Regions from separate parts of the Bradyrhizobium sp. UFLA03-84 genome, predicted to be linked through region 2. Evidence: predicted binding sites of a transcription regulator. Region 2 holds the regulator's gene; the other holds the start of a gene.
The links. Region 2 encodes LexA, which represses DNA repair genes until DNA is damaged. Its sites were predicted from a motif close to TGTTCNNNNTGTGTTCNG; they were not measured.
Positions count from the first base shown of each region.

Region 1: recA (recombinase RecA) is a predicted target of LexA. The motif match lies at 2,575-2,592, and genes of this name have one in related genera.

Region 1 is NZ_NSJY01000017.1:301,202-306,426, reverse strand. Features, by position in the region: gene CK489_RS41970 (hypothetical protein) at 1-139, opposite strand, end outside; gene CK489_RS34115 (hypothetical protein) at 755-946, opposite strand; gene CK489_RS41965 (hypothetical protein) at 972-1,133, opposite strand; gene recA (recombinase RecA) at 2,697-3,785, shown strand; gene CK489_RS34100 (hypothetical protein) at 4,047-4,820, shown strand; gene CK489_RS34095 (acyl-CoA thioesterase) at 4,826-5,225, opposite strand, start outside.
Region 2 is NZ_NSJY01000015.1:185,031-190,255, reverse strand. Features, by position in the region: gene CK489_RS29550 (YybH family protein) at 1-156, shown strand, start outside; gene CK489_RS29545 (ComEC/Rec2 family competence protein) at 281-2,566, shown strand; gene CK489_RS29540 (hypothetical protein) at 2,563-2,790, opposite strand; gene CK489_RS29535 (hypothetical protein) at 2,952-3,380, opposite strand; gene lexA (transcriptional repressor LexA) at 3,635-4,339, opposite strand; gene CK489_RS29525 (molybdopterin molybdotransferase MoeA) at 4,584-5,225, opposite strand, start outside.

The sequences.
Region 1 (5,225 bases), on a different contig from region 2:
CATTGGCAAGTGTGCGGTGATGTGCTGCTAGCTTTGCGAACAGTTCTTTCTTGGTTGGGTTGGTCGCCAGCTTGCTGATCAGCTCGCACTCTTCCGCCTCGACGCGAAGCTTCTCCAAGTGCGCTTTCATGTCCTTCATCGGTGTCCCCCTATCCGGGGATCCAAGTTTATCGTGCGCAAATCGAGATAGGAACTCCGTTCACCCAACTGAGAGCTCCGGGCCATTCCTTACGGAGAACCACGTAGGGAACGAGTTTGCCGCCCCATAGAAATTGTTATGGGCATACCGGTCAGTGGTCCTACTGAGATCGCGGCCCAACCAATTCAGGCTACTGTGATTTTCAAACTAGCCACCAGCGTCGGAAACAGGGCAGTCGCGAGAACAAACTGGGACATTACGTGCTTTTCCGGAATTGCTGCGGATGCGAAGCGATCTAGGATTTTGGAGCCGGGGCAGGTTTTCAGTTCAGATGATTTTCAGATTTGCCCGGTCGGGCCGTTCGCGTGACGCGGCCCTCTCGTTTGAACTGGCCCCCTCGCTGGGGCCGTTTCTTTAGGCTGGCGATCTGAACGACAGGAGCCGTGCGAACCGGCCCGCTTCTCTCTCTCTCTTACGGCTTACTGCTATTACCTCGGCAGGGCTGTAGCGGCGCGCGGCTGCCTTCACAGCCTCGATAGAGAGATTCTTGCCGATCAAGACGGCGATGAAGAGCCTGATTTCATGCAATGAAAGAGGCCGCCAACTGAGGCGGCCTTACTTCATCCGGCCCTGTTCTAGCGCTTCGAGGACCCTGGCACATCGATCTAGAACGGACGCGCTGTTAGCAAGTGCGCGATAGCTATTGGCAAGCTTCTCAAGCTGGTAACGGTCGTGCGGATCGCGCAGCATCTCGATCAGCCGCTCGTACTTGGCTGCTAGCTCCTCGTATTCTTGAAGAGTCATCATGCCGGGCAACGATACGAATTTCAGTTTACCCCGCCTTCTGCGTTGGATTTTGCTTGTGCCACTCGGCTAGCTTGGCTTCTTCCTCGGCCCGCAGTTTGCGTAGCATCGCGATCTTGGCCGGGTCCGTTTCCGTCGACAGCAGTTGATCGTAATGGGCAATGTTCGCCGTGAAAATAAAGTCCGCCATGGCTCACTCCCCGAACTGCTCAATAAAGCCAAGCAGTATTTTGCCACAACCAGCGCGAGCCCAACATATGCCACTGGGTAACATTTGATCCGTGAAACTACGGGGAGATGGCGTAGGCAATAGCTGATGGCCTTACGGAGAACCACGTAGGGAACGAATTTGCCGCCCTATAGAAACTCGTTATGCCCAAGACCGTGCATCGGGCTCAGCAGTCCTGCCGAGAACGGCCCAAACATTCCGGCTAAACGATTTAGGACACTCTAGGATTCGAATTAGGATCGGGGGCTCAAATACGGACAGTACCGAAATCTCGGTGCTGGCCTAGTTAGGACAGTCGCAAGAACAAACTAGGACACCTGCATTCGCTCGCGCCGGTCGTCCCTCTCGAGACGACCGGCGATGAGCTGGGCCGGGCGTCCCGTGCTGAGTGAGATAGCCGACCCGGAATCGCTGGTAGCACGTACCGTCGTTTCGAAGTCGGGAAAAAGTGGCAATTTCTGTGGATGGATGGAACCGCGGTGTGCTAGGCATCAATCATCGGGGCTTGTCCCGGTATTTTAGTTGATGCATAGGAAAAAACTCCCACCCCCGGCCTTAAAAGCCGGGGGATTTTTCGTAAATGCCGAAGAGCCATCTGAGATCCGAACGCATGAACAATTTGGCGCGCGGCGCGCCTGTTCATAAAGAACGCTACCCGCTATCGGAAATTAGGACACAGTGAGGGGTACCCCGGGATCGCTATCGCCGATTGCCACTTTTTCCCGGTACCGTGTAGAGCGCGCTCTGCACGGGCGTGTCTGAACGGCTCCGGTGCGTTGGCCCCGTGCCCACAGGGACATTGCCGGAGCCGTTCACCTAGGTCCCTCGCTGGGGCCGTTTCTTTGGGGCAGAATCAGGATAGTGGGTTAGTGCTCCACGTTGCTTTGAATGTGCATGTCAAAGCGGCGTAGGCTGCCAACTGAGGCGGCCTTACCTGCGGGCTAAAGCGGCAGTTTGCTCGGCGCGTGCACGCTCTGCCGCTTGGTCTGCCAGCCGGTCATACTCGACGGCAATGCGAAACATCCGTTGCTTGGACTCTTCGTCCCAGAAATGTTCCGCTTTGGTGCGGGTCTCTTCGGCCCGCTCTCGCCAATGCCTCGGATCATTGAGGTGTGAGCTACCCATCTTCCTCACTCCCGTTACCAGGTCGATAACCCTGACCGGGAGCGCGTGGTTCCACAGCGTGCTAGGAACTCCCGTTCCCCCACGTAGCATCCCCCGGGCCATTCCTTGCGGAGAACCACGTAGGGAACGAGTTTGCCGCCCTATAGGAACTCGTTATGCCCAAGACCGGGCATAGTCTCCGTAGTCGTACTGAGAACATCGCCCAACCAATTCAGGCCACTGCGATTTTCAAACCAGGCCACTGAGGTCGGAAACAGGCCAGCGCCGAAAGCTCTGAAAGAACATATTGCGAACATAGAACAAACGTGGTACGAGATTCCTATCAACAACGCTTTTCTGCCGATCTCATCCGCCCGTTTGTCCCGCTAGCGAATCCTCGCCATAAGGAGCACATCCCAAATGTCCGCCACCGCACTGCGTATCGTCGAAGGATCCTCCATGGACAAGTCCAAGGCCCTCTCAGCCGCGCTCTCCCAGATCGAGCGCCAGTTCGGCAAGGGCTCGGTGATGAAGCTCGGCAAGAACGACCGTTCGATGGATGTCGAGACGGTGTCGTCGGGATCGCTCGGGCTCGACATCGCGCTCGGCGTCGGCGGCCTGCCGAAGGGACGCATCGTCGAGATCTACGGGCCGGAATCCTCGGGCAAGACCACGCTGGCGCTGCACACGGTGGCCGAAGGCCAGAAGAAGGGCGGCATCTGCGCCTTCATCGACGCTGAACACGCGCTCGATCCGGTCTATGCGCGCAAGCTCGGCGTCAACATCGACGAGCTCCTGATCTCGCAGCCCGATACCGGCGAGCAGGCGCTGGAAATCTGCGACACGCTGGTGCGCTCCGGTGCGGTCGACGTGCTGGTGGTCGATTCGGTCGCCGCGCTGGTGCCGAAAGCCGAGCTCGAGGGCGAGATGGGCGATGCGCTGCCGGGCCTGCAGGCGCGCCTGATGAGCCAGGCGCTGCGCAAGCTCACCGCCTCGATCAACAAGTCGAACACGATGGTGATCTTCATCAACCAGATCCGCATGAAGATCGGTGTGATGTACGGCTCGCCGGAAACCACCACCGGCGGTAACGCGCTGAAGTTCTATGCCTCAGTTCGCCTCGACATCCGCCGCATCGGCGCGATCAAGGAGCGCGACGAGGTGGTCGGCAACACCACCCGCGTCAAGGTGGTGAAGAACAAGCTGGCGCCGCCCTTCAAGCAGGTCGAGTTCGACATCATGTACGGCGAGGGCGTCTCCAAGATGGGCGAGATCCTCGACCTCGGCGTCAAGGCCGGCCTCGTCGAGAAGTCCGGCGCCTGGTTCTCCTATGACAGCCAGCGGCTCGGCCAGGGACGCGAGAATTCCAAGGCGTTCCTGCGCGCCAACCCTGACATCACCACCAAGATCGAAGCCGCGATCCGGCAGAATTCCGGCCTGATCTCCGAACAGATCCTCGCCGGCACGCCGGAGCGCGACGCCGACGGCGAGGAGCCGACGGAAGAGTAAGGCTCAATCATTTCGCTGCAAACGGGCGCTGAGGACGTTGAGTTGCCGACGTCATCGGCGCCCGTTTTGTTTTGTGTTGCGTTCGGCGAGGTCTGGACGATGAAGCGTTTGATTCTGACTGGTTCCGGTATCCGTCTCGCGCGCTCAGGTCTGGCAGAAGCGGTCATTGAATTTCGCTTTCGCTTCGTTTGGGGCCGTTGCCCCCGGTAGAAGAGTTCGAAGATTATTTTGGCGCGCGTTCCAGCCAGGTGTTCATGGAGATTGTTCTCCGATGAAGTCCGGGCTCGCAGGCACCTTTCGCTCGTCGAGTATTGCGAACCGTATGACGTTGTCGAGCTCTGGTTCGAACAATATCCGAACGATCAGCTGCAGCTGGTCTTCCTTCTGGCTTTTTTCAGATATCATCCCGAGACAGCGGCCAGGTTGAAGTTGCGTCTTGTTGATTTCGATCTGACGATGCCGGCTGAAGAGATACCCGAACCAGAGGATGTGTCGACGGTCGACGTCGGCCCGGTCGAACTCAACACCGGAAGTGCGATCTGGTCGGCTTATCGCGCAGCCACCCCAATGCCCTTTCTGGATTGCCTGCAGAGTGACCTTAGCTCACTGCCATTTCTGAGGTCGGCGCAGCTTGCCTTGGTTGCAGAATTGCCCTCCCGCGCGACGGGGCTTGGCGCAACTGAAATGCGACTTCTTGAGCTGATCGCACGTTACGACGGCTTTTCAGCGCTTGGACTACTTCATCGTCTCTGGCGCCCCGGAAATGTGTTCGGAGAACTCGAACTTTTCTCATTGCTCGACGGCCTCACGGATGGTCCGTCGCCTGCAGTGACTGATCTCGAACGACCGCAGAGCAAAAGGAGCTGGCACGCGCGCTACGCCGCAAGCTATCCGCGGCTGACCGAGTTCGGCGAAGCGATCATCGCGCACCAGGAAGACTTCAGCAGCCATAACCCGATCGATCGCTGGTGGGGCGGCACGCACCTCACCAACGACAATCTCTGGCGCATTGCTCCGACGCTGACCAAGCCGTAGTCAATTCAACCCGGCGCCAGCGCCTTCTCCCGGCTCGCGATCAGCGCCCGCAGGTCCTCCGTCACCGCGACCGATTGATGGGTCGTCTGGTCGGTCGCGACCCAGATGATCTCGCCGGTGGCGCGCAGGTCGTCGGAGCCCTTGGCGAAGATCGCGAGCGCCAGGTTGATCGAGGAGCGGCCGATCCGCGCGACCCGGACGCAGACCTCGATGTCCTCGTCGAACCGGATCGGCGCCTTGTACTCCACCACCGATTTCACGGTGTGGAAGTCGATCCCGGTGCGCGCCACCTCGCCGAGATAGTCGTAGCCGAGTGCGCGGAAATACTCCGTGATCGCGGTGTCGAAATAGGTCAAATAGTGGGCGTTGAACACCACGGCCTGCGCGTCGACCTCGGAATAGCGG
Region 2 (5,225 bases):
AATGCCGATCTCGTCAACATGGCGGGCATTGCGTCCTTTTTTCTCGACGGCGATGCGCCCGCGCTCGTCGTCAAGATCACCTGGGTGATCGCGCGCGAGGACGGCGACTGGAAGATTGCCTGTCACCACGTTTCGTCGCAGACGCCGCTGATCTAGGCGCTCGCCGGCGTCCGGTGATCCCCGGAGGTCACAGCCTTCGGTTGCGTGTTTCGGTTCCGTTCCGCTAGTCGGGTGGCTGCGGCATCCGCTAGCCTGCTTTCCGGCAGGGATCGCAAGCGGAATGGCGGAGCAGGGTACGACGCCGGGCGGCAAACGCGGCTACGCGGGGACGTGGCCGCCGCGTGCCGCCGTTCCTGCCGGCGGCTATCTCCCGGTGCGCGCCAGCCTCTGGCGGCCTTTCGTCGAGACACTGCGGCAATGGGTGCGCGCGGAGGCGGGCGCCGGTCGGCTGTTGCCGTGGGTGCCGGTGGCATTCGGCACCGGCATCGCATTCTATTTCGCGGCCGAGCACGAACCGGTGCTGTCGGTCGCGGCGGCAATCGCCATGGTGCTCTGCCTGCTGGCACTGCTGCTGCGGCGGCACAGGGTATTTCCCGCCATCGTGATGCTGGCTGCGGTTGCCGCGGGCTTTGCGACCGCGACCTGGAAGACGGCGCGGATCGCCCATGGCGTGCTGGCGCGCCCGATGTTCTCTGTGGCGCTGACCGGCTTCGTCGAGACGCGCGACGTCAGAGAGAAGACCGATCGCTTCGTGTTGCGGGTGGTCTCGATGGAGAGCCCGCGAGACAATACGAAGCTCGAGCGCGTGCGGCTCTCGGTGAAGAAGGGCACCGCGCCAGAAGTCGGCAGCTTCGTCGAACTGAAGGCGCGGCTGATGCCGCCGCTCGGGCCGCAGCGTCCGGGCTCCTACGATTTCGGCCGCGACCTGTATTTCCAGGGCATCGGCGCCTCCGGCTTCGTGATGGGGGCGGTCAAGACCAGGGAGCCGCCGGCAGCCGGTGGCCTTGCGCTACGCTACGCCGCCTTCATGCAGGGCCTGCGCGATGCCATCGACGCCCGCATCCGGACCACGCTCGACGGCGATCAGCGCGCGATCGCAACGGCGCTGCTCACCGGCCGGCGCGATGCGATCACGACGCCGGTCAACGATGCGATGTTCATCTCGGGGCTCGGCCATGTGCTGTCGATCTCCGGCTACCACATGGCTGTGGTCGCGGGCGTGGTGTTCTTCACGATCCGCGCGCTGCTGGCGCTGTTTCCGGCGCTGACTGCCGGATATCCGATCAAGAAATGGGCGGCAGCAGCCGCGCTGGTTGCCGCGGCGTTCTATCTCCTGCTGTCGGGCGCCGAGGTCGCGACGCAGCGATCGTTCTTCATGACGGCCGTGGTGCTGATCGCGGTGATGGTCGACCGCCGCGCCGTCACCTTCCGCACACTGGCGGTGGCGGCGCTGATCGTGCTCGCGATCGCGCCGGAAGCGCTGGTGCATCCGAGCTTCCAGATGTCGTTTGCCGCAACGCTCGGGCTGGTGGCGATGGTGCAGATCGGGCTGCCGAACCTGCTGGCGTCGCCCGATCATTCGGTGACCGCGCGCCTTGCGCTGTGGGGCGGACGGGAGCTCATGGTGCTGATGTTGGCTTCGCTGGTCGCTGGGCTCGCGACGACGCCCTACGCCGCGTTCCATTTCCATCGCGTGACGCCCTATGGGCTGCTCGCGAACCTTGCGGCGATGCCGGTGGTGTCGGCCGTGGTGATGCCGGCGGGCCTGCTCGGATTGCTTGCGATGCCGTTCGGCTTCGACGGCGTGTTCTGGGCGATCATGGGGTTCGGCATCGACTGGATGATCCTGGTGACGCAATGGGTCGCAGCGCTGCCCGGCGCGGTCGGCCGGATGGCGGCGTTCGGCGTCGGGCCGATGATCCTGGCGAGCGCCGGTCTGATCCTGCTCGGCTTGTTGCGTTCGCCGCTGCGCTGGTCGGGGGCCGCGCTGCTGGTGATCGCCTCGGTCTGGGCGGTTCGGGTGCCGCAGCCGGACGTGCTGGTCTCAGCCGATGGCCGCAATGTCGCCGTGCGCGGCAGCGACGGGCAACTGCATCTGATGCACAGCGCCAAGGATGCCTTTCTCGTGAAGGAATGGCTAGCTGCGGATGCCGATGCGCGGGCGCCCAGCGATGCCTCGCTCGGCGAGGGCGTCTCCTGCGATCCGAGCGGCTGCGTGACGCAAGGGCCCGTCGGCGCCTTCGTCGCGCTGGCGACCCGGCCGGAGGCCCTGGCCGACGATTGCGAGCGCGCGGCGCTGATCGTGACCGCGCGGCCGGCGCCGCGGGGCTGCGCCGCCTCCGTGATCGACGCCGAGCGGCTGCGGCGTCACGGCGCCCTGATGCTGCGGCGGATCCGGGACGGCTATGCCATCGATGCGGTCAAGCCGGGCGGGGTCGACCGGCCGTGGTCGCCGGCAGTTCCCGGCGACGGGGAGGCCGAAACCACGCTGCGCCCGCCCGCCACAACGCCACGGCCCGCCGTCGACGCGACGCCGTCCGAGGCAGATCTGCAAGGTGAGGATTAGCCGGGATCGAGCGAGGTGCCGGAGGGCAGCTCGAACAGGCCGAGATGGTATTCGTCGGAGTCGGGGCCGCCGTCGGGCTTCTTGACGAGGGTGAACACCGCCTCGGGAAACCGCTCCCAGACCTTCAGGTCGTCAGCCGTGACCGTCAGCCAGCCGAACCGGAACATGTAGCGGCCCGGTTCCGTGACGCGTCCAGCCTTTTGCCATGTGACCTTATCGACCACTGCGCCGGTTTCCGTGAGTGCACGTCCTCCGTGCACGATCATGCGGCAAGCCGCCCGCCGACGCAAATCTCCTTGTGCGCCCCGGAACCCGGCGTCCGGGGTCGCTCGAAATCGCTTAGGTCATCCGCCGCCGGATGGTTCATTCCGCGGCGACGATGCGTTCAACCCAAAAACAGCGACGCGAATGCGGAGGGCCGCCGCTCCACAACCTTCGGCTTCTGCTCGACCTGCGGATGCAGCGCCGGCAGTTGCAGCACGCTGACGCGCTGCCCCTCGACGAGCTGGGTCACCAGCACATGGCTGCCGTCGGGGAATTCGACCGCGTCGTGATGGCGATCGGGAACGTCGGGCTCGACTTCGTTGAACACGCCGACGCGGAAGTTCATCGTCTTGGTCCAGATCCAGCGGCTGTCGTAGCGAACGTTCTCGGCGAAAGCGAGCTCGGTGCCCGGCAGCATGCAAACCGCGACGGTCGGATCGTTCTCCGAAGCAAAGCCGCGGGTCGACGTGCCGCGGAAGGTCGTCGTGATCAGCGTCTCTCCGACAATGGCGGGGCGCGATGCCACGGCGTGCAGACTATAGTCACACATCGGATGGCTCCTCATTTCGAGGTAGCGACCCGTGCCTCTCCTTGAGGCATAGGGCCTCTACCAGAGTGGACGATAGCGAACGAGTCTCTGCTCGTTTCTGGGCGATTGTACGACTGGTCCGCGAACGCTCCGATCACAAACACGCGACGCTGCGCGAGAGGTATCGGAGCGCATCGGGCAGGCCGCACGTTACGCTATCCTTCAAGGAACGATCCGATGTGTTGCTCGTTCCTCGCCGCCGCAAGTATTTGCACTCAGTACTTGCGGTAGAGGCCGATCAGCTTGCCCTGGATGCGAACCCGGTTCGGCGGCAGGATGCGCACTTCATAGGCAGTGTTGGCCGGCTCCAGCGCGATCGACGCGCCGCGGCGGCGGAAGCGCTTTAGAGTGGCTTCCTCCTCGTCGATCAGCGCCACCACGATGTCGCCGGTGTTGGCGACGTCGTTGCGCTGGATCAGCGCCATGTCGCCGTCGAGGATGCCGGCGTCGACCATCGAGTCGCCGCGCACTTCCAGCGCATAGTGCTCGCCGGCGCCGAGCATGTCGGGCGGCACGCTGATGGTGTGGCTACGGGTCTGCAGCGCCTCGATCGGCGTACCGGCGGCGATCCGGCCCATCACGGGGACGGCGACCGGACGGTTGCCGTCGTCCTCGGCGACCGGGGGCGTGCTGGTGCGCTTGCCGAGGGTGCCTTCGATGACGCTTGGCGTGAAGCCGCGGCGACCGTTGCCGCCGCCGGCGGAGAGCTCGGGCAGCTTGATGACTTCGATGGCGCGGGCGCGGTTGGGCAGGCGGCGGATGAAGCCGCGCTCCTCCAGGGCGGTGATCAGGCGGTGGATACCGGACTTCGAGCGCAGGTCGAGTGCGTCCTTCATTTCATCGAAGGACGGCGGCACGCCGGCCTCTTTCAGACGTTCATTGATGAAACGCAGAAGTTCGTACTGTTTGCGCGTGAGCATCTCGAGTATTCCCCCCGGTTGATAGCGTCGTTCGATTCCGAGACTCTTCAGTGGGGCCTGCAGGCCGGGCCTGACCTCAGGAGCATGCTGCTTGTTGCAAGCGCTCCCCGGCGGCTTCCCGTTTGTAGACACCAGTACTCGAAACAAATCATGAACGGACACTATATGTTCGATATGTGTTCCGCAACCACTTAATTTCAGGTGAACGTATCAAGCAACGCACCATGAGCGGGCCGCGCAGGCCTCACTCCGGCAGCGTCAGGATCTCGCATTCGCTGCCTTTGGGCGCAGCGGGCGCAAACGGCGGACGCACGAGAAGTGCCCGTGCCGCAGCGAGATTCCCGAGCAGCGACGAGTCCTGCTGCATCACGGGCGTTGCGATCAGCGCGCCGTCTTCGCGCTCTTCGAGACGCGCGCGCAGATAGTCCTCGCGCTGGTCGTTGGCGGCGAGGTCGCGGCCGAGCAGGGCGCTCGCGCGGACATGATGAATCACTTTTCGGCCGCTCAGCGCCCGAATCAACGGCACCAGAAACAGGAAGGCGCAGACGTAGGAGGACACCGGATTGCCGGGCAGGCCGATCACCCGCATCGCTCCCAACCGGCCGTGCATCATCGGCTTGCCGGGCCGCATCGCGATCCGCCAGAACGCCATCTTGACGCCCTCGGCCTCCAGCGACTGCTTGACCAGATCATGGTCGCCGACCGAGGCGCCGCCTGTCGTGATCAGGATGTCGGCACCGCTCTCGCGCGCCCGGCGGATGCCGGCCGTGGTCGCCTCCACGGTGTCGGCGGCAACCCCGAGATCGACGGTCTCGGCGCCTTCCGCCCGCGCCAGCGCCCGCAGCGCGTAGCCGTTGGAATAGACGATCTGGCCGGGACCGGGCCT